One region of the Dactylosporangium sp. NPDC049742 genome, then DNA from elsewhere that is predicted to be linked to it. Evidence: riboswitches for the same ligand, from Rfam matches in the RefSeq annotation. Region 1 holds a riboswitch; each other region holds the start of a gene.
The links. A riboswitch is a leader RNA that binds a small molecule or an ion and turns the genes downstream of it on or off. The one in region 1 is predicted to bind cobalamin.

Region 1 (5,549 bases):
CGCCGAGCAGCAGGAACGCGAGCAGCAGCACCGGCAGGGCGGTGTGGTCGGACAGGGTGACCAGGCACAGGCCGCCGGCCAGGACGAAGGCGCCCGCGAGCAGCAGCGGCGGGCGTGGGCCCGCGCGGCCGACCAGGTAGCCGGACAGCGGCGCGCACACCGTCGCCGCCAGGGCCATCGGCAGCGTGACCAGCCCCGCGGCGGCGGGTGACAGGCCGCGGGTGTGCTGCAGGTAAAGCGTGCTCAGCAGCAGCGTCAGGTTGAGCCCGGCGAAGAGCACGACGGCGCCCAGGACGGCGGCGGTGAAGGGAGCGTGGCGGAAGAGGCGGACGTCGATCAGGGGCGACCGGCGACGCAGGGACGTGACCACGAACCCGGTGGCGGCGGCCAGGGTGACCGCGGCCAGAGCCACCGGAACCGGAGCGGTCCAGCCCGCGTGCGGCGCCTCGATGAGCAGGGCCACGGACCCGCCGACCAGCGCGACCAGCAGCGCCTGCCCGGGCACGTCCACCGGGCGGGGCTGCGGGGACCTGGACTCCGGCACGTACACGGCGGTGAGGGCCAGGACCGCGGCGATGAGCGGCACACTGACCCAGAACACCGACCGCCAGCCGAGGGCGGAGACGAGCGCGCCGCCCGCGACGGGGCCGGCGGCCATGCTGGCTCCGAAGATCGCGGCCCACACGCCGATCGCCTGGGCGCGCTCCTTCGGGTCGGTGATGACGCTGACGACGATCGCGAGGGCGACCGGGCTGAGCATCGAGCCGCCGACGCCCTGCACGACGCGGGCGGCGACGAGCCAACCGAGGGACGGCGCGGCCGCGCACGCCACCGAGGCGAGGGCGAAGACGACCAGTCCGATCTGGAAGATCCGGCGGCGGCCGAAGCGGTCGGCGAGGGCGCCGGAGGAGATGAGCAGGCTCGCCAGGACCAGGGTGTACGCGTCGACGGTCCACTCCAGGCCGCGGGTGCCGGCGTGCAGGCCGGCGCCGATCGACGGCAGCGCGACGTTGACGATCGTGGTGTCGAGCCCGACCAGGAACAGGCTCGTCGAGCAGATGGCGAGAACGGTCCAGCGCCGTGCGGTGTCCATGGCCACGATGATCGGCGCGCACCCCGTGCAGGCCGCAGAGAATTTGCGAAGATTGCAAAATGGACGCCGAGGTGGAGCGGCTCATCGACGGGATCGGGCCGAGGCTGCGGGAGCTGCGCCGCCGGCGGGGGCTGACCCTCGAGGCGCTGTCGGCGCGGACCGGCATCTCCGTCAGCGGGCTGTCGCGGCTCGAGTCCGGGAAGCGCCGCCCGACGCTGGACCTGCTGCTGCCACTGGCCCAGGCGCATCAGGTGGCCCTCGACCAGTTGGTGGGGGCACCGGCGACGGGGGATCCCCGCGTACACCTGAAGCCCCAGCGAAACCGGAGAGGCAGCGTGGTCGTCGCGCTGACGCGCTACCCGGGACCGGTAAGGGTGTTCAAGCAGGTGCTCGAACCGGGCGAACCCAGGTTGGTCACCCACGAGGGCTACGAGTGGCTGTACGTCCTCGCCGGCGAGCTGCGGCTCATCCTCGGCGATCAGGAGCTGACGCTGCGGCCGGGGGAGGTCGCCGAGTTCGAGACCCGCACGCCGCACTGGTTCGGCCCCGCCGGCGAGCAGACCGTCGAGGTCCTGCACATGTTCGGGCCCCAGGGAGAGAAGGCGCGGGTGCGCGCGAGACCCCGCGCCGGGAAACACTGAAGGCGGCGGGGCAACGCCCCACCGCCTTCAGCAACGAACAGGTCAGACCGCGACCGGGTGCGCGTCGGCCACGACCGGGCGCTGGCTGCGCTCGGTGAGGTAGCCGAACAGCAGGCCGAGCGTGGCCCAGGTGACCGCCTGGGTGCCGAGCGACGCGAGCCGGAACCGCCACAGCAACACCGGCGAGAACCCGTCGGGCACCTCGTTGACCGCCGGCAGCAGCGCGATCGCGACACCCACGACGACCGCGGCGCCGACGACCGCGAGGATCGTCGCGTTCCACGTGCCGAAGCGCGGCTGCAGCGACCGGCTCACGACGATCGCGCCGAGCACGGCGGCGACCCCGATGACGATCATCAGGAAGTACAGGCCGGTCCGCTGCTGCAGCGTGTCCGGGTTGCCGGTCGCGGGCGGGTTGGCCGGGTACTTCAGGAACGGCACGAGCGCCACCCCGACGAACCCGGCGAGAGCGACGACCGCGGCCGTGGCGCGGGCGCTGATCCGGCCGATCCGCCCGAGCGTGACCGCGACCGCGATGGCGAACAGGCCGCCGATGGCGACGCCGTACACGACCGAGGCGGTGGCCAGGCCGAGCGTGCTCTGCACGGTCCGGCTGACCGGCCCGTGCTCATGGTCGGTGGCGTGGACCTCCTCGAACGCGATCGCGTCGTTGATCGGGCCCTCACCGAACAGGTAGGCGAACAGGAACGCGGCGACACCGGCGACCAGGCCGGTGATCATGCCGCGGACCAGGAGCGTCCGGGCACTCAACATGCTGGCGCCCCGGTTCAGTGGCAGGGGAAGCCGAGCAGGTGCCGGCCGTCGTGGACGAACTCGTGCACCGTCGAACCCGAGACGACCGAGGTGATGCCCTGCTCGGCGCCGACGAAGTAGAGCAGGACGACGGCGAGGACGACGCCGAACGTGGCCCACGGCAGGATCTGCCGCAGCGGGATCGGGGCCGGTGCGGTGGCCGGGGTGGGAAGAGCCGAGATCGTTGCCATGATGCAGCCTCCTGCGGGATTTCGCGTCCCATCGAGCGTTGTCGTGACCGTGCCCGGGTCTGACTCCCACCTGCGTGGTTACAGCGGCGCGACCGTGCCGGGCTTGCACCGGCTTCCGTTCACTGTCACGTGTATGTTTCGGACGGTACGGACGCGGTTCCGGCGTGTCAATCGGACAGCGCCTCCGTCAGCCCGCCGGTGGGCGCCGCGCCGCTGGTCAGCGCGGCCGGCGCCCGGGGCCGGGGTGATCAAGTTCTCGGCGGGGTGAGGGCGACGAGGTCGGTGCCGACCTTGTGCAGTCCGTCGAGCCGCCGGTCGAGGGACGCGCCGCTGGGGCTGAGGAACTCGTCGTACTTCGCCCAGACGGACCTGCCGTTCGCCATGAACGCCCACGGGTAGTGCTTGTCGGCGGCGGCGACGACCTGCGGGCCGTGGTCCGCCCAGTGCGGGTCGGTGCCGCCGGTCAGCCGCGCGCCCACCTTGTCCTTCGGCTGCACCGACAGGCTCGGCACGTCACCCGGCAGGGCGAGCACCAGCGCGGTGTGCCGGTTGTCCTTCTCGGTGAAGTCGAACACGTAGAACGCGCGGTCGCGGTACGTGCCGCTGACGACGGCGCCCGCGGACGGCTGCGACTGCGACCAGCCGAGCCGCTGGGCGAGCGTGGGGTTGGAGTGTTCGAAGGTGTAGCCGCGCCGCTTCGCCCACCGCTTCCGGCCGATCCGCGTCCGCACCGACGACACGAACCCGGCGCCCGAGATCAGGCAGATCAGCGTGCCGCCGATACCCGCGATCCACGCGCCGGTCCCGCCGTCGGTGAAGGCCGTGCCCCACCCGAGCACAGCGGTCACGCCGGTGACGACGAAGATGAAGAAGCGGGTCTGGTACGGGGCGATCGCCGCCTGCGGCTCGTCGGCGCCGTACCGGATCACCTCGATCAGCGAGAGCACGAAGTACAGCAGCGCCAGCCCGCCGAGCAGCAGCGCCGCGGAGCCGGTTGTCCGCCACGCCCGGTCCCGGCCGGCGAGCTTCTCCGGGGAGTTCTGTCTCGTGTACCGGTCGACCATCGTCTGGTAGGAGCCGCCCTCGTCGCCGCTGCCGCCGAAGACCAGGCACGTGTCGCGCGGCCGCATCGTCTTGCCGTCGCAGGTCGGCGTGTAGTCCGAGATGCGCTGCGCCGACTCCTGCTGTCGCTGCGCGGCCGTGCTCGTGCCGGCCGCCACCATCTGCCATCCGGCCAGCAGGAAGACGCCTGCCAGGACGATCCGGACGAGTAACCCCGTGTGCCGTCGATTCACGCCGGCATGTATAGCAGCCGATGCCTGGCCGCTGCTGCCCCGGTGGCCCGGGATGCGTGCTGACCGCTGCCGGGACCGAGCCGTCACGATAGTCTCGGACCCGTGGGCGTCATGATGGACTACTTCGCCGCGACCGAGCAGGAGCTGGCCGCCCTCGACCTCGATCTGGGCCCGGCCGGCAACGACTGGCCGTATGTCGACTGCAAGGGCTGGATCCTGGAGGTCGAGGAGTTCGCCGCGGAGATCGACGGGCGGGATCCGAGCGAGTTCGGCCGGGACGAGCCGCTGCGCGGCGTCGACGACCCCGAGTTCCTCGGCCCGTGGACGGTGCGGATCAACACGGAGCTCGTCGACACCCTCACCCGGCTGGAGGAGGGGCAGATCCGCGGCTACGCGGACCGGTTCCTGCTGGAGGACTGGGAGGCCGGGCGGCTCGTCGCGCTCGCCGGGCTGGCCAGGTCCGCGGTCGCGCAGGGGCGGGCGCTCTACTCCTGGTCGTCGTTGTAGCCGGCCACGAGCCGGTCGTCCTTGTCGTTCTTGTAGCCGGACACCAGCAGGGTCCACAGCTGCTCGCGGACCTCCGGCGGGAGCCGGTTCCCGAGCTCCTGGCGCCGCAGCAGCACGAACCCGTTCGGGTCGCGCGGCCGCCCGGTGCGGGCGAACTCGATCGCCTGCACGGCGAGCGCCGGCTCCGGCCACGTGCCGTCGGGCGCCGTGTGGATGGCGTCGACGGCCGCCGCGGCCCGCGCGTCGACGTCGTCGATCAGCGCGTACTCCGCCCCGTCGGCGGGCCAGCGCTGCGCCCGCAGGTCGATGTCGCGGAAGTCCACGTCGACGAGGTCCGCGTCGGTGAAGTCATTGCCGCGCCATTCGTTGCGGGCGCGGACCGGGCTGCCGGCCGCCCCGCCGGGTGCGCCGTTGAATACGGTGTGCCACACCCGGCCGCGAAACACGCATTCCACGAACTCCGCGCATTCGGTGTCAAGCTCCCGGATCTGGGCACCGTCGAACAGGCAGCGCTCGAAGCGCGCGTCGCCGAGGTACGTGTTGCCCAGCGGGAACCTCGTGCGCCGGAACACGCAGTCGACGAATCGCGTCTGGCCCTGATGGCCGACGCTGAACTTTCCGAAAGAAGTTTCCGAGAAGTTACATCGCAGAAAGGTTCCGCCATAGGCACCGAACGTGTCGAACGAACGGCCCGAGAAGTCGACGTCGGCCAATTCTACGTGACGGTGTTCCACCCTCAGCAGATCCACGTCTGGACGTTACCAGCCACTCGCACACACGGCCGGAGTCGATTCCCGACCCCAACCGTTCGGCGCGGAATGTGGTCTTTGTCCGGCACGGCGCTCAGCCGTCGAGCCGGTCCCGCAGGGCCAGCAGCGGCCCGTCCCAGTCCCGGGCCAGGGCGGCGAGGAACTGCTGCGCCACCTTCATCGACGCCGAGTCGAGGCGGAACCGGACCCGCCGACGCTCGCCCGGCTCGGCGACCACCAGGCCGGCCTCGGCCAGCAGG
Region 2 (5,549 bases), on a different contig from region 1:
TCGACGACGTCGAACGCGAAGGCCATGTGCATCGACTCGTCGCGGAAGACCCAGTTGGTGCCCGAGGCGAGGCCGTGCAGCAGCCCGCGGGAGCGCAGGTGGTACACGTAGGCGAAGGCGCCGTAGAAGAACAACCCTTCGATGCAGGCGGCGAAGCAGATGAGGTTGAGCAGGAACGCCCGCCGGTCGTCGCGGGTCTTCAGCTCGTGCAGGTCGCCGAGGGAGTCGATCCAGCGGAAGCAGAACTCGGCCTTCCGCGCGATCGACGGGATGTTCTCCACGGCGGCGAACGCCGCGGTCCGTTCGGCGTCGTCGGTGACGTAGGTGTCCAGGAGGTTCAGGTAGAACTGGACGTGGACGGCCTCCTCGAACAGCTGCCGGGACAGGTAGAGGCGCCCTTCCGGGCTGTTGATGTGCTGGTACAGGTTGAGGACCAGGTTGTTGGCGACGATCGTGTCGCCGGTGGCGAAGAACGCGACCAGCCGGGACACGAGGTGCCGCTCGGCGGGGGAGAGCTTGGACAGGTCGGCGAGGTCGCTGTGCAGGTCGACCTCCTCGACGGTCCAGGTGTTCTTGATGGCGTCCTTGAACCGGTCGAAGAACTGCGGGTACCGCATCGGCCGCAGTGTGAGGTCCATGCCGGGGTCGAGCAGCATCGGCCGGATGTCGGCGCCGAGACGGGGTTCGGGGATGGTGGTCACTGGCAGGCCTCGCACGACTCGGGGTTTTCCAGGGAGCAGGCGACGGCCTCGGCGGGCGGCGCGACGAGGGAGACAGTGGCCTGCTGGATCCGGGTCGCCGGCCGGGACCGCAGGTAGTAGGTGGTCTTCAGCCCGCTCTTCCAGGCGTGCAGGTACATCGAGGACAGCTTGCCGATCGTCGGTGCGGCCAGGAACAGGTTCAGCGACTGGGACTGGTCGATGTACGGCGCGCGGGCCGCGGCGAGGTCGATGAGGGCCCGCTGGGGCAGCTCCCACGCGGTGCGGAACAGCGAGCGCACGTCCTCGGGCAGGCCGTCGACCGCCTGCACGGACCCTTCGGCCCGCTTGATCTGCTCGCGGACCGCGGCCGTCCACAACCCGCGGGCCTTGAGCTCCCGGACCAGGTAGGTGTTGACCTGCAGGAACTCGCCGGACATGGTTTCGCGTTTGAACAGGTTGGACACCTGCGGCTCGATGCACTCGTAGCAGCCGGCGATCGAGGCGATCGTCGCCGTCGGCGCGATCGCGACGAGCAGCGAGTTGCGCAGTCCGTGCGCCGCGATCCGGGCCCGCAGCGCCGCCCACCGCCCGGGCTGTGCGGGGGTGGCGCCCCACAGGTCCGGGTGCAGCTCGCCGCGCGCCGCGCGGGTCTCGGCGAACGCCGGGTGCGGGCCGGACCGCTCCGCCAGCTCGGCGGACGTCTCGGCGGCGGTCAGGAGGATCTCCTCCTGGACCCGGGTGGACAGGTCCCGCGCCGCCTCCGAGTCGAACGGCAGCCGGAGCGTGAAGAACGCGTCCTGCAGGCCCATCAGGCCGAGGCCGACCGGCCGCCAGCGCGGGTTCGACGCGGCGGCCTGCGCCGCCGGGTAGTAGTTGATGTCGATGACCCGGTCGAGGAACACGACGGCGGTTCGGACGGTGTCGCGCAGCCGCTGCCAGTCGACGCCGTCGGCGGTGACGTGCGCGCCGAGGTTGATCGAGCCGAGGTTGCACACGGCGGTCTCGTCGTCGCTGTTGACCTCGAGGATCTCGGTGCACAGGTTCGACAGGTGGATGGTGTTGCCGGGCGAACCGGTCTGGTTCGACAGCGCGTTGGAGCGGTCCTTGAACGTCATCCACCCGTTGCCGGTCTGGGCGAGGGTGCGCATCATCCGGGCGTACAGGTCACGGGCCTTGACCGTCCTGACCGCCCGCTGCTCGGCGGCGCGGTAGGCGTCGTCGAACGCCGCGCCGTGCAGGTCGGGCAGCTCCGGCGCGTCGGACGGGTCGATGAGCGACCAGTCGGCGTCGGCCTCGACCCGGCGCATGAACTCGTCCGGGATCCAGTTGGCCAGGTTCAGGTTGTGCGTGCGCCGGGACTCCTCGCCGGTGTTGTCCCGCAGCTCCAGGAACTCCTCGATGTCCGGGTGCCACGGCTCCAGGTACACGCACGCGGCGCCCTTGCGCCGGCCGCCCTGGTTCACCGCCGCGACCCCGGCGTCGAGGGTCTTCAGGAAGGGCACGATCCCGTTGGACCTGCCGTTGGTGCCGCGGATGAGCGCGCCCCGGCCGCGGACCCGCGTCCAGGAGATGCCGATGCCGCCGGAGAACTTCGACAGCTTCGCGACCTGGTGGTAGCGCTCGTAGATCGAGTCGAGCTCGTCGCGGGGCGAGTCGACCAGGAAGCAGGAGGACATCTGGGTGTGCCGGGTGCCGGAGTTGAACAGCGTCGGCGAGCTCGGCAGGTACGCCAGGGACGACATGAGCCGGTAGAAGCCGACGGCCTCGGACGGCGTCCGCGACAGCCCGCAGGCCACGCGCAGCAGCCAGTACTGCGGCGTCTCCACGACGAGGCGGCTGGTCGGGTGGCGCAGCAGGTACCGGTCGGCGACCGTCCGCAGCCCGAAGTACTCGAACCGCAGGTCACCGTCCGGGTCGACGGCGTCGTCGAGCTCGCGGGCGTGGCGGGCCACGAACGCCGCCGTCTCGTCGCCGATCAGCCCCAGGCCGTGGGCGTGGCGGATCGACTGGCTGAAGCCGGCCACGCCCTGCCCGCGGACCTCCTTGCCGACGTACGCGGCGAGCAGCCGCGCCGCGAGCCTCGAATACTGCGGTTCCTCGCCGATGAGCTCGGCGGCGGTCTGGATCGACAGCTTGTCCAGCTCCGCGGTGGTGGCGCCGTCGTACAGGCCGCTGATCGTCCTGGTCGCCACCCGCAGCGGGTCGACCTCGTCGAGGCCGCCGACCCACCGTTCGACCGCCTTGACGATCTTGCCGACGTCGACCGGCTCCAGGTCGCCGTCGCGGTTGCGGACCCGCATCGCATGCCGGCGTGGCTCCGCCGTCGTGACCGTCACTGGCTCTCTCCTCGCGAGCTCGTTCCAGTGGATCCGAGGTCGCGGGGACGCCGAACGGCGCGCACGGCGGGTCGCCCGGCCGTGAACCGTTCATGGTGGCGTCGGCCGTCCCGCGCGGCCTCGAAGCCGCCACGCACAGGGTGTGCGTGGCGCGCTGGCAGGTCTTCGGACTCGCGGGCGTGACCACGGATGGTCGCCTACTGGCCGTCACTTCCCAGGCCGGATGGCCCAGTGTGCTCGACGGCGGTCGTTCCCACTCACCGCTGCGGGGCAGTCCCGGACTCGCACCGGGTTCCCTCTTGCCTCGACCCGGCCCCGCTGGGGGACCGGCTCGAACCAGCTGCGTCGAGCACCATATCTAGGGTCGCCGGGAATTGCACACACCACATGTCGGTGCGGCGTGTTGTGATCTTCACATTCCGCGGGCGGCCGTCCCGTGACAGCCGTGCCGACGTGTCGCGGGACCGGCCCGAGCCCTTGAAGGTTGCCGATTCCTCTGGCAGTCTCGTCATGCCGCCGCGATGTTAGCGCTCACTTCACTCGTCACCCCCGTAGTGCGGGCGCGTCGCGCAGGCATGTTAACGCTCACAGAGCCACCGCCGCCGTCACGGTTCGAAAGGATCACACCCCATGCCCCACCCCAGCGTCAGCCGCCGCCGGCTGCTGCAGACCACCGGCGCCGTCGCCGCCGCCTCGGCGGCCGCGCCCCTGCTCGGCGCCCCGACCGCCGCGGGCGCCGCCCTCGCCCCGGCACGCGCCGACATCGGCGTCTCGGCCTACGCGTTCGACCTCGGGCAGGTGCGGCTGAGCACCGGCCGCTTCCTGGACAACCAGAACCGGACCCTGGCCTACCTGCGCTTCGTCGACGTCAACCGGCTCGTCTACAACTTCCGGGCCAACCACCGGCTGTCCACCGCCGGCGCCGCCGCGACCGGCGGCTGGGACGCGCCGAACTTCCCGTTCCGCACCCACATGCAGGGCCACCTGCTGACCGCCTGGGCCCAGGCCTACGCCGTGCTCGGCGACACCACCTGCCGCGACAAGGCCAACGCCATGGTCGCCGCGATGGCCGCCTGCCAGGCCAACAACGCCGCCGCCGGCTTCAACACCGGCTACCTGTCCGGCTTCCCGGAGTCCGACTTCACCGCCCTGGAAGCCGGCAACCTGAGCAACGGCAACGTTCCCTGGTACTGCATCCACAAGACCCTCGCCGGCCTGCTCGACGTGTGGCGCCTGATCGGCTCGACCCAGGCCCGGGACGTGCTGCTCGCCCTCGCCGGCTGGGTCGACTGGCGCACGGGCCGGTTGTCCGCCTCGCAGATGCAGACCACGCTGGGCGTCGAGTTCGGCGGCATGAACGCGGTCCTCGCCGACCTGTACCAGCAGACCGGCGACGCGCGCTGGCTCACCGCCGCGCAACGCTTCGACCACAACGCCGTCTTCAACCCCCTGGCCTCGAACACCGACGCGCTCAACGGGCTGCACGCCAACACCCAGGTGCCGAAGTGGATCGGCGCCGCCCGCGAGTACAAGGCGACCGGCACCACCCGCTACCGGGACATCGCCGTCAACGCCTGGAACATCGCGGTCAACGCCCACACGTACGTCATCGGCGGCAACAGCCAGGCCGAACACTTCCGCGGCCCGAACGCGATCGCGGGCTTCCTCACCAACGACACGGCCGAGCAGTGCAACACGTACAACATGCTGAAACTGACGAAGGAGCTCTGGCTGCTGGACCCGAACAACGCCGGCTACTTCGACTTCTACGAGCGGGCGCTGCTCAACCACCTCATCGGCGCCCAGAACCCCGCCGACAGCCACGGCCACGTCACCTACTTCACCCCGCTGCGGGCCGGCGGCCGGCGCGGCGTCGGCCCGGCGTGGGGCGGCGGCACGTGGAGCACCGACTACGACAGCTTCTGGTGCTGCCAGGGCACCGGCGTCGAGACGAACACGAAGCTGATGGAGTCCATCTACTTCTACAACGGCACCACGCTGACGGTGAACCTGTTCGCGCCGTCGGTGCTCACCTGGAGCCAGCGCGGGATCACGGTCACGCAGACGACCAGCTACCCGGTCAGCGACACAACCACGCTGCAGGTCACCGGCAGCGTCGGCGGGTCGTGGACGATGCGGATCCGCATCCCCTCGTGGACGTCCGGCGCCACCGTCAGCGTCAACGGCACCGTGCAGAACATCGCCACGGCCCCCGGCACCTACGCGGCGCTGACCCGGTCATGGACCTCCGGCGACACCGTCACCGTCCGCCTGCCGATGGCCGTGGCGGTCCGCCCCGCCAACGACAACGCCAACGTCGTCGCCGTCACCTACGGCCCGGTCGTGCTCGCCGGCAACTACGGCAACACCACGCTGTCCGCGCTGCCGGCGCTGAACACCTCGTCGATCACGCGGACCAGCACGAGCTCGCTCGCGTTCACCGCGACCGCGAACGGCACCAACGTCGGCCTCGGCGCCTTCCAGGACGCCCACGGCTTCAACTACACCGTCT
Region 3 (5,549 bases), on a different contig from region 1:
GCCGTGGTCGCGGCGCAGCAGGTGCAGGCAGGCGTCGAGGCCCGCGGCGCTGCCGGCGCTGGTGACGACCGGGCCCTCGTCGACATACAGCACGTCCTCGACGACGTCGACCGCGGGGAAGCGGGAAGCGAACTCGGGCAGGTGCCGCCAGTGCGTCGTGGCGCGGCGGCCGTCGAGCAGGCCGGCCTCGGCGAGCACGAACGCGCCCAGGCACAGCCCGACCACGGTGGCGCCCTCGTCGTGCGCGCGGCGGAGCCGGTCGAGGATGCCGGGCGCGACCGGCGCGCCGCCGGGCACCCGCCAGCCGGGCACGACGACGACGCCGGCGGTGTCGAGGTCGTCGAGGTCGTGCGGGGCGGTGAGGGCGATGCCGGCCGTCGTCGCCAGGGGGCCGGGGTGCTCCCCCACGGTCCGCACGTCGAAGACGGCCGCGACGCCGAACACCCGGGGCGCCACGGCGACCTCCAGCATCGGCGCGCCGTCGCCGATGAGCACCCCGACCGTCGTCGCCGAGCGCGTCATGGCTCGATCGTATCGGAGGATGGCGTTCCAGCCACTGCCGGCGGGCGCCGGGACCGGCGAAGGTGAAGCCATGACGATGCAGTTCCAGCGATTCGGCGGCCCGACCGTGGTGTTCGGCGTCGGTGGCGTCACGTTCATCACCGACCCCACGTTCGACCCGCCCGGGCAGTACCCGCTCGGCAGCCGCGTGCTGACCAAGACCGAGCCCGCTGCCGGCACCCCTGAGGACGCCGGCGCCGTCGACGTCGTGCTGCTCTCGCACGACCAGCACCCCGACAACCTCGACACCCTCGGTCGTGCGTTCGCGGCGTCGGTACCGGTGGTGCTCAGCACCCCGGCGGCGGCCGCCCGACTGGGCGGCCAGGTCACCGACCTGGAGCCGTGGTCCCACACCGACCTGCCCCGCCCCGGCGGCGACGGCCACGTGCGGGTCACCGCCGTCCCCGCGCAGCACGGCCCCGACGGCACCGAGCACCTCACCGGCCCGGTCACCGGGTTCGTCCTGCACGGCGACGGCCTGCCGACCGTCTACGTCAGCGGCGACAACGCGTCGCTGGACGTCGTCGCCGCGGTCGCGGAGCGCTTCCCGTCCGTCGACGTGGCGATCCTGTTCGGCGGCCGGGCCCGCACCGCGCTGCTCGGCGACGCCGACCTCACCCTCGGCGCGGCCGGGATGCTGGCGGCGGCCAGGCTCCTGGACGCGAAGACCGTGGTCCCGGTCCACGTCGACAGCTGGGCCCACTTCACCGAAGGCATCGCCGACGTCCGCGCCGCCTTCGAAACCGCGGGCAGCGCACACCTGCTGCGGTAGCACATCGAGACCGCCGCGGGCGACGCGCACCACCCCGGTAGCCGCGAGACCGCCGCGGCCGACGCGCGCCCGCCGCGGTAGCCGGGACCGGCCCGGGCCGCCGCCGGCGCTCGCGTTCCACCTCGTCGAGGACGGCCGGCTCACCACCCACTACCGGCTCTGTGTGCCCTGAGCCCCGGCGGTCCGCAATCGCCGCGGCCCGGCCGGGCCGCCGCGTATGCTGCCGGACGGCACGAACTGAAGCGAGGTGCCCCGGGCGACCGGGGAGAATCGGGAAGCCGGTGTGAATCCGGCACGGGCCCGCCGCGGTGATCGGGGAGCTGCCGTCCATGCGCACCAGCGGTGCGCGGTCACTGGCCCCAGGGCTGGGAAGGCGGACGGTGCAGGCGTTGATCCGAGAGTCCGAAGACCGGCCTCGCGGTCACCGGCCGTCCGTGACGGGCGGCCACGAGCAGCGGGAGCCTGCCCTGATGAGCACCGACCTGTACGACGTCGTGCACCGCCGCCGCGACGTGCGCGGCCAGTTCAACGGCGCGCCGATCCCCGGCGACGTCCTCGACCGCGTGCTGGGCGCCGCCCACGCCGCGCCGAGCGTCGGCCTGTCCCAGCCGTGGGACTTCGTCCTCGTCCGCGACCCCGCCCTGCGCGGCGCCTTCCACGACCACGTCCGCACCGAACGCGACACGTTCGCCGCGACGCTGGACGCCGACCGGGCCGCGGCCTTCGCCCGCATCAAGATCGACGGTGTGCTGGAGTCGACCCTGTCGGTGGTCGTCACGTACGACCCCGGCCGCGGCGGCCCGGCGGTCCTCGGCCGGCACGCGATCGCCGACGCCGGCCTCTACTCCGTCTGCCTCGCCATCCAGAACCTGTGGCTGGCCGCGACCGCGGAGGGGCTCGGCGTCGGCTGGGTGTCGTTCTACCGCGAGCCGTTCGTCCGTGAGCTGCTGGGCGTCCCGGCCGGCATCCGCCCGGTCGCGTGGCTGTGCCTGGGCCCGGTGACCCACCTGGAGTCCGTCCCCGACCTGGAGCGGCACGGCTGGCGCCGCCGGGCCCCGCTCGCCGACGCCGTGCACCACGACCGCTGGTGACCGGCGCCGCGCGGGGCGGGCACAGCGCCGGGCGGGACCGGGGCCGGGGCGGGGCTCAGAGCAGCGCGGCGAGCTGCTGGCAGGTCGGGCGGGCCTCCAGGTGCAGGCGGGCGACGTTGAGCCCGTCGCTGCCGAGCACCGCGAGCAGCGTGCTGCCGTCCACGGCGTACACGGTGAAGTAGCCGCCGTCGTTGCGCATGGTCGCGTCCCGGAACGGTGACTGCCCCAGCACCAGCGCCACCTGCCGGCCCAGGCCGAACGTCGTCGCCGCCAGCGCGGCCGCGTCGTGCGGCTCGGTGCCTCCGCCGGCGTCGTACGCGCCCAGGTCATAGGTGACCAGCAGGCCGTCGACGCCGGCGAGCACGCTGCCGCGGACCCCCGGCACGCGCAGGCGCAGGTCCGCCATCGCGGCGCGCACCGGGGACAGGGCGGCGTCGAGCGGCTCCGGCCGCGCGCCCAGCCGCGGCTGCTGCAGCTGACCGACGCCGCCGCCGCCGGGCTCGAGGCTCTCCCTGCGCGGCAGGCCGTCCGCGTCGGGGGCGCCGCCGAAGAAGCTGGACGTCACAGTTCGAGGCCCTCTTCGATCGCGCGCAGCTGGTGGCGGGCCAGCGCGAGGTTGGCGCGCGCCTTCGCGAGCGCGACGTACAGGAACAGCCCGTGGCCGTTGCGGGAGTGCAGCGGCCGGATGATGTGGTACTGGCTGTCGAGCGTGATGAGGATGTCCTCGATCGGCTCGCCGAGACCGAGCATCTCGATGGTGCGCAGCTTCGCCCGTACGACGTCGGTGTTGCCGGCCGCGGCCACCGTGATGTCGAAGTCGGCGCCGCCGCCGAGGGTGCCCAGCGTCATGCCGCTGGTGTAGTCGACGAGCGCGACCGCGAACGCCCCCTCGATGTTCATCGCGCTCTTCAGCGCGACGTCCAGGTTGTTGCTCAATCCATGCCTCCTGAGCTGGTGCGGGTGCCGCGGCCAGCCTCGCACGAAGCAATCTTTCCCCGCACCATTCGACGCAGCTTTTGGCCGGTCGGCTCATCGTCGGCTGACTTCTCAACCGATCCGCCGGTCACTGCCGGTGAGCACGCGCAACTCATAAACAGTTTTGACGGCGCAGATCGTCGCCGTCTGTTCAGCGGGGTGACCTTCGCCGGTCGTGTCCTCCTACCTTCTGCTCCAGCCCTCCGGGGTCGGCGTCAACCGGACCCGGCCACGGAGCTGGCATCCCCTCGGAGGAGGTCTCACCGTGTTCCACCGAATTACGGCGGCCGGCACCGCGCTCGTGGCGGCCCTGGCCGGCGCCTTCGCGGTGGCCGCGCCGGCGGCGGCCGTCGCGCAAGGCGCGATCCTGTACGCGGACAGTCCCGACGCGGTGGCAGGCCGCTACATCGTCACGCTGAAGGACGGCTCCACCGCGATCGCCACCCAGGCCCAGCGGCTCACCGGCCGGTTCGGCGGGCAGACCCGGCACGTGTTCGACAGCGTGCAGCGGGGCTTCTCGGCGAACATGTCCGTGCAGCAGGCGCAGCGGCTGGCCGCAGACCCGGCCGTCGCGTCGGTCGAGGCGGTCCAGCGCATCACCGTGCTCGACACCCAGAACAACCCGCCGAACTGGGGCGACGACCGCATCGACCAGCGGAGCCTGCCCCTGAACCAGGCGTTCACCTACCCGGCGAACCCGGGCCAGGGCGTCACCGTGTACGTGCTGGACACCGGCCTCAACGCGAGCCACACCGAGTTCAGCGGCCGGGTGAAGCAGGGCACCGACATCGTCGACGGGGACAGCAACCCCGCCGACTGCCACGGCCACGGCACGCACGTCGCGGGCACCGCCGTCGGCACCACGTACGGCATCGCGAAGAAGGCGAACCTCGTCTCGGTCCGCGTCCTGAACTGCCAGGGCAGCGGCACCAACGACGACCTGATCGCGGGGATCAACTGGGTGCGCACCAACGCCCAGAAGCCGGCGGTCGCGAACTACTCCATCGGCTGCGGCAGCCGGTGCAGCAGCCAGGCCATGGACAGCGCCGTGTCGAGCCTGATCAGCTCGGGCGTGCAGTTCGTGCAGGCGGCCGGCAACAACGGCGACGACGCCTGCTACTACAGCCCGCAGGGGGTCGGCGCGGCGATCACCGTCGGCAACAGCAACAGCTCCGACGCCCGCAACAGCACCAGCAACTACGGCTCGTGCCTGGACCTGTTCGCGCCGGGGACGAGCATCGTGTCGGCGTCGTACTCCAGCAACACCGGCAGCGCGACGATGACGGGCACCTCGATGGCGTCGCCGCACGTGGCCGGCGCCGCCGCGCTGTACCTCGGCGCGAACCCGAACGCGACGCCGGCGCAGGTCCGCGACGCGCTCGTGAACAACGGCACCACCGGGAAGATCACCAGCGCGGGGAGCGGCTCGCCCAACGTGCTGCTGTACACGGCGTTCATCGGCGGCGGCACGCCGACCGACCCGGCCGTGACCAACCCGGGCAACAAGAGCTCCGTCGTCGGCCAGCAGGTCGACGTGCAGGTCCAGGGCAGCGGCGGCACCACGCCGTACACCTGGAGCGCGTCCGGCCTCCCGGCCGGGCTGTCCATCGGCGCGTCGACCGGTCGGATCACCGGCAGCGCGACGACGGCGGGCACCTCGAACGTCACGGTGACCCTGAAGGACGCGGCGAACAAGACCGCGTCGGCCCAGTTCACCTGGACGGTCACCACCGGTGGCGGCGGCTGCACACCCTCGCAGCCCGTCGGCAACGGTGGCTTCGAGAGCGGCACGTCGCCGTGGACCGCGACCGCGAACGTGATCGGCACGTGGTCGCAGTACCCGGCGCGCGGCGGCACCCGCAACGCGTGGCTCAACGGCGGCGGGCAGGTGCAGACCGACACCGTCTCGCAGCCCGTCGCGGTCCCGTCCGGCTGCACGACCGTGCAGCTGCGCTTCTGGATCCGCATCACCACCGCGGAGACCGAGAACCTGGTCTACGACAAGCTGACCGTCACCCTCGGCAGCACCACCGTGGCCACGTACACGAACCTGGACAAGACCAACGGGTACGTGGAGAAGGTCATCGACGCGAGCGCGTTCGCGGGGCAGACGGTGACGCTGAAGTTCAACGGCGTCGAGGACTGGTCGT
Region 4 (5,549 bases), on a different contig from region 1:
GGCGGCGCTGGCGGGTGGTGAGCCCGTCGTCCGGCACGCTCTCGACCTTGCCCTGCGGCATGTTCAGCTCCCCGTGCGGATCGTGGCGGTGGACAGTGCCGACAGCGGCAGGCAGTCGGCGGACAGGGCCCGGGCGAGGCGGCCGGCGAGGCCGAGCCGCACGGGGCCGGACTCGCAGTCGACGACGACCGCGGGGATGCCGGCGAGCGCGGGCGCGACGGTCATCGGGTCGGGGCCGCTGGTCGCGCGGCCGTCGGTGACGACGACGAGCAGCGGGCGGCGGCGGGCGTCGCGGCGCTTCTCGCCGTGCAGCGTGCGGGCGGCCTGGCGCAGTCCCGCCGCGAGGGGGGTCCGGCCGCCGGTGCGCAGCTCGGCGAGGCGCAGCACGCCGACCTCGTGGCTGGCGGTCGGCTCGAGGACCGTGGTGGCCTCCGCGCCGCGGAAGGTGATCATGCCGACCTTGTCCCGGCGCTGGTACGCGTCGCGCAGCAGCGACAGCACGGCCGTCTTCACGACGGTCATCCGCTGCCGGGCCGCCATCGACCCGGACGCGTCGACGACGAACAGCACAAGGTTGGCCTCCCGGCCCACCTTGACCGCCTCGCGCAGGTCGCGGGCGTGGACGCGGCGGGACCCGCGCAGCGCGGCGGCGCGCACGGTGTCGGGCAGGTGCAGGCTGACGAGCTTGCCGCTGGGCTGCCGGGACCGCACGACGCGGCCGTGCCGGCCGTGCGCGGGTGAGCGCCGGCCGGCGTGGGAGCCCTGCTGCCGGTTGGCCCTCCCACCGATCTTCAAGAGCCGCGTCTTGTACGGGGCCTGCGCGAACGCGAGGTCCCCGGCCGGGCCCGTGGCGGGGCCGGCATCCCCGTCGACGCCCGACGTATCGACCGACGTTTGTTCGGGGGTCGGGCGGCCACCCGGCTCGCCGGCCGGACCCGGCGAACCGGAAATGTCGGATGAGTCGGTAGAAGCGCTCGGCGGGGGCGGGCCACTGCCGTCAGCGCCGCCGTCGTCAGGTCCGCCGCCGTCCGGGCCGCCACCATCGGGGCCGCCGCTGTCAGGGCCGCCGTCAGGGCCGTCGGTGTCGGAGCCGCCGTCGTCGGAAGCGTCGTCCGGGCCGCCGAGCTCCTGGTCGAGGATCTCCTCCAGGCGCTCCTGGTCCGCGCCCGGCGGGTCCAGGGGGTCGCGGCGGCGCCGGTGCGGCAGCGCGAGCCGGGCCGCGTCCCGCAGGTCGTCCTTCGTCACGACGGTCCGGCCGTGCCAGGCGGCGACGGCGACCGCCGTGCGGGCCACGACGATGTCGGCGCGCAGGCCGTCGACCCGGTACGCGATGCAGATCCGCGCGATCCGGTCCAGCTGCGCGTCCGGCAGCGTGACCCGGGGCAGGATCTGCCTGGCGGCGGCGATCCTGCCCGCCAGGGCCGCGTCCTGCTCGACGTAGCGGGCGGCGAACCCGGCGGGGTCGTTCTCGTACTGCAGCCGCCGCCGCACCACCTCGGCCCGCGGCTCGACCGTGGCGGGCGCGGCCACGCCGACGACCAGGCCGAACCGGTCGACGAGCTGCGGCCGCGGCTCGCCCTCCTCCGGGTTCATGGTGCCGACGAGCAGGAAGCGGGCGGCGTGCTTGACGGAGACCCCGTCGCGCTCGACGTGGGCGCGGCCCATCGCGGCGGCGTCGAGGAGCAGGTCGACGAGGTGGTCGGGCAGCAGGTTGACCTCGTCGACGTAGAGAACGCCCCGGTGTGCGGCGGCGAGCAGGCCGGGCTCGTAGGCCTTCACGCCCTCGCCGAGGGCCCGCTGCAGGTCGAGGGTGCCGACGACCCGGTCCTCGGTGGCGCCGACGGGCAGCTCGACCAGCGCGGAGCGGCGCCGGGCGGCGGGCGTGCCGGCGGTGTGCGGGCCGTCGGGGCACGAAGGGTCGGCGGCCAAGGGGTCGCAGGCGAAGCGGCAGCCGGCGACGACGTCGACCTCCGGCAGCAGCGCGGCGACGCCACGCACGACGGTCGACTTGGCGGTGCCCTTCTCACCCCGGACGAGCACCCCGCCGATCGCCGGGGACACGGCGGTGAGCAGCAGGGCCAGGCGCAGGTCGGGCAGGCCGACCACGGCCGAGAACGGATACGGCGACGTCACGGGCACATCCTCCTCGAGCGGGTCCGCGCCCGCTGGGTCATGGAGCACGAGCGGCTGGAGTCTCCTGACTCCCGGATCGCCGCCATCCCCCGACCTTCCGGCTTGCGGCCGTGGCCCTTGCGCTGGAGGGTGGCTCCCCGGTCACAGTGGCGGGACCGTCCCAGATTCGCACTGGGTTCCTCCCTATGACCGCTCGGGGTTCATCGTGTCCCACGGCTCCCAGTGACGTCAACGTGACCCAAATCCTTCGGGCCGGGCACGACCGGCCGAACAGATGACATGTGGAGGAGCGTCGTGCACGCCGTCCTGTGCGTCGTGCTGACCATGGGTCTGCTCATCGCGTCGGTACGGCCGCGCCTGCCACCCCTGGCGCCGGAGACGAGCGTGGCGCCGCCGGGCACCCGGGCCATGTGGCTGTGGGAGCGGGAGAAGCCGGAGGCCGTCGTCGACTGGGCGAAGGCACGCTCGGTGACGACCATCTTCGCGTACTACGACCCGCGCGCCGACGTGACGGAGCTGACCCGGTTGCGTGCGCTGTGCGACGACGCCGGGATCGTCCTCGACGCGCTCGGCGGCGAGCCGGCCTGGACGACCGACCACGCGACCGCGCTCGCCTGGGCGCGGGCCGCCGCGGCGTCCGGCCTGTTCCGGGGGCTGCACGTCGACGTCGAGCCCTACCTGCTGCCGGCCTGGGAGGAGCGGCAGGCGGCGCTCGTACCGCAGCTGCTGCGGCTGCTGGACCAGCTGGCGCTGATCGGCCCGCCGGTCGAGCTCGACGTGCCCTTCTGGCTGCCGACGGTCCAGGCCGGCGGGGAGAACCTGGCCGACGCCGTGCTCGCCCGGGTCGACGGCGTCACGGTGATGAGCTACCGCAACACCGCGACCGGCGGCAACTCGATGCTCGGCGTCGCCGACGACCTGCTGCGGCGGGCCGGGAAGGCGGCGAAACCGGCCCGGCTGGGCGCGGAGACGCAGGCGCTCGGTGACTGCGCGTACTGCACGTTCCACGGCGGCACGGACAGCGCCATGCGGGCCACGCTCAGCGACGTCGACCGGGCCGCGCAGCGCTACGCCGCGTTCGAGGGAATCGCGGTGCACCAGTACGACACCTGGATAGCGCTCACCGGCTAGCTCAACCGGCCGCCGGCCCGGCCGATCTGGAATTCGTCACAGGCAGCCATCATCAACAGAGAAGGACCTCTCCGATGCGCCGTTCAGCCTCGATCGCCCTAGCTTGCGCCGCCGGCGCGGCCGCCATCCTTCCCGCCGCGGCGCCGGCCAGCGCCGCGACCCCGGACCTGGGCCTGGTGGTGCCGCTGCTCGCGCCGATGCTGCCGGGGCAGTCGGGCTGGGTGGGCACCCTGTGGGGCGCCGCCGGCGACGTCTGCGACGTGCGGGTCACCGCATCGGGGCCGGGTCTCACCATCACGTACCCGTCGAACACGCAGAGCTACTCGTCACTGTCGAAGGGTGACTCGCTCGCGGCCGGGCGCGTGGACTACATCGCGTTCAACATCAGCGTCGCCACGAACAAGCTCGTGTCGCTGAACCCGGTGACGCTGAACTACTCGTACACCGAGAAGGCCGACGGCGCGACCACCTGCACCGGCACGAAGCGCACCGGATCGCAGGTCGCGACCCTGCCGGTCGTGTCGGTCACCGGGGACGCCGTCACCCAGAAGACGTCGACGGTGACGGTGCCGAAGAAGACCCCGGTCTGGTCGCAGCTGGTGTTCCAGGCGCGCAAGGGCGGCGTCGACGACCTGCGCATCACCGTCTCCGGCGGCCCGACCGGCCTGGTCGTGAGCTACCCGCAGGAGCGCGCGTACACCCAGCCCAACCAGGCCGCGGCGCTGGCCGTCGGCACCGACGACTTCGCCGCCGTGAAGTTCGACGCCACGAACGTGGCGGTGGGCACCTACAAGCTGACGGTCAAGCAGACGTACGGCGGCATCACCGACACCAACGACCTCACGCTGGTCGTCGTCTGAGGAGGACGCTGACATGATCCGCTCGCGTGTGCTGCTCACCATCGCCGCCCTCGCGGTCACCGCCGGCCTGGCGGGCTGCGGCGACGAGGGCTCGAAGACCCCGGCGAAGATCTCCGCACCGTCGGCGGCCGGACCGTCCGCCAGCGCGTCGTTGACACCCGAACGGATGGAGACGATCTTCCTGGACACGACCGCGGCGCACCTGTGCTCGGTCCAGTCGCGGGTCTACACGGACCCGGCGGCGATGGCCGCCGCGTACGCCAGCAAACCCCTGTACACGGGGCTGGCCGACGCGCAGGTCGAGCAGTACCAGCAGCGGGTCGTCGCCGACCCGGCCTTCGCCGAGCGGCTCACCGCGCAGATCCAGGCGACCTGCGGGACCACCACCGGCTGACCGGTGCCGTCGCGGCCGTCCTCCTCAGCGGAGGGCGGCCTTGCGGCGTTTCTTCTCCGGCTGCACCGGCGCGCGCCGGGCGGCGAGCCCGATCATGAGGCCGACGCCCACGATGAGCAGCGCCGGGATCAGCCAGTCGGTGAGCACGAACGGCGTCTTCACCGGCGCCGGCGCCGACACCGGCGGCTGTGCCTGCTGCGGGCCCTGGGTCGGCCCGACCGTCGCCGGTGGGGCGCCCTCCTTGTTGAGCGCCCGGGTCAGCGCCTCGGACGGGCCGGCGGTCGGCGCGGTCCAGCCCGCCGGCGCCGGCGTCACCGGGCCGCTGTAGGTGAACCGCAGCTGCCCCTTCACGGCCTCCCCGTCGGAGGCGACCGTCTGGTAGGCGGCCGTGTAGAGGCCCTGCTCAGGCCAGTGCGACACCGGGACGAGTGCCGGGAAGCCGGTGTTGTACGACCTGGGCTCGAACTTCCCGTCGACCATGAAGTACTCCTGGACGGGCTTGTCCAGGCGCTTCGGCTCCCCGGTCCGCCAGCCGCCCTCGACCCGCAGCCCGGACGGCGCGGTGACCGTGAACCAGGCGAACGAGGCCGGCTGCTCGGTGAAGTACAGCGCCACCTCGGCGCGCGGCTTGTCGACGGTGCTGTCCTGCACCGGGTCGGACATGGCCAGCTGGCCGTGGGCTGAGGCAGGATGTGCGGGCAGCACGACGCCGAGCACGGCGACGAGCGCCAGCACCGCGATCTTCGACGCACCGACACGGACCGATCGCATCGGCACATGATGCCGGGTTCCCCCATGAGCGACAAGACGCTAAATTCACAGCCCTGACAAACCCCCCGTCACCTCGGGAGCCTTTTCGTGCCTGCAGCTCGTGCCACCGTCCTCGCCGCCGCACTCGTCCTGGCCCTCACGGGGTGCTCCGCCGACCCTGCAACACCTGCGCCGGCGCCGTCCACCACGACCGCGACGGCCGCCGCCGCCGGTACCGACGCGCCGTCACCGACCGCGGGAACCTCCTCGGCACCGCCGTC

Region 2: another riboswitch for cobalamin. It lies ahead of AB0J72_RS12770 (ribonucleoside-diphosphate reductase subunit alpha); the one in region 1 lies ahead of AB0J72_RS40670 (CbtB domain-containing protein).
Region 3: another riboswitch for cobalamin. It lies ahead of bluB (5,6-dimethylbenzimidazole synthase); the one in region 1 lies ahead of AB0J72_RS40670 (CbtB domain-containing protein).
Region 4: another riboswitch for cobalamin. It lies ahead of AB0J72_RS14140 (VWA domain-containing protein); the one in region 1 lies ahead of AB0J72_RS40670 (CbtB domain-containing protein).

Annotation. Positions count from the first base shown of each region.
Region 1 is NZ_JBFANF010000046.1:93,281-98,829, forward strand. Features, by position in the region: gene AB0J72_RS40655 (MFS transporter) at 1-1,093, opposite strand, end outside; gene AB0J72_RS40660 (XRE family transcriptional regulator) at 1,153-1,734, shown strand; gene AB0J72_RS40665 (CbtA family protein) at 1,777-2,508, opposite strand; gene AB0J72_RS40670 (CbtB domain-containing protein) at 2,523-2,738, opposite strand; cobalamin riboswitch at 2,775-2,906, opposite strand; gene AB0J72_RS40675 (hypothetical protein) at 2,987-4,033, opposite strand; gene AB0J72_RS40680 (hypothetical protein) at 4,136-4,540, shown strand; gene AB0J72_RS40685 (hypothetical protein) at 4,519-5,289, opposite strand; gene AB0J72_RS40690 (helix-turn-helix domain-containing protein) at 5,384-5,549, opposite strand, start outside.
Region 2 is NZ_JBFANF010000007.1:255,390-260,938, reverse strand. Features, by position in the region: gene AB0J72_RS12775 (ribonucleotide-diphosphate reductase subunit beta) at 1-656, opposite strand, end outside; gene AB0J72_RS12770 (ribonucleoside-diphosphate reductase subunit alpha) at 698-3,001, opposite strand; cobalamin riboswitch at 3,176-3,393, opposite strand; gene AB0J72_RS12765 (beta-L-arabinofuranosidase domain-containing protein) at 3,668-5,549, shown strand, end outside.
Region 3 is NZ_JBFANF010000029.1:36,530-42,078, reverse strand. Features, by position in the region: gene AB0J72_RS30875 (helix-turn-helix domain-containing protein) at 1-522, opposite strand, end outside; gene AB0J72_RS30870 (MBL fold metallo-hydrolase) at 593-1,333, shown strand; cobalamin riboswitch at 1,562-1,766, shown strand; gene bluB (5,6-dimethylbenzimidazole synthase) at 1,804-2,424, shown strand; gene AB0J72_RS30860 (roadblock/LC7 domain-containing protein) at 2,480-2,989, opposite strand; gene AB0J72_RS30855 (hypothetical protein) at 2,986-3,324, opposite strand; gene AB0J72_RS30850 (S8 family serine peptidase) at 3,665-5,549, shown strand, end outside.
Region 4 is NZ_JBFANF010000009.1:24,556-30,104, forward strand. Features, by position in the region: gene cobO (cob(I)yrinic acid a,c-diamide adenosyltransferase) at 1-61, opposite strand, end outside; gene AB0J72_RS14140 (VWA domain-containing protein) at 64-2,133, opposite strand; cobalamin riboswitch at 2,172-2,365, opposite strand; gene AB0J72_RS14145 (hypothetical protein) at 2,428-3,264, shown strand; gene AB0J72_RS14150 (hypothetical protein) at 3,339-4,124, shown strand; gene AB0J72_RS14155 (hypothetical protein) at 4,138-4,518, shown strand; gene AB0J72_RS14160 (copper resistance protein CopC) at 4,543-5,289, opposite strand; gene AB0J72_RS14165 (hypothetical protein) at 5,377-5,549, shown strand, end outside.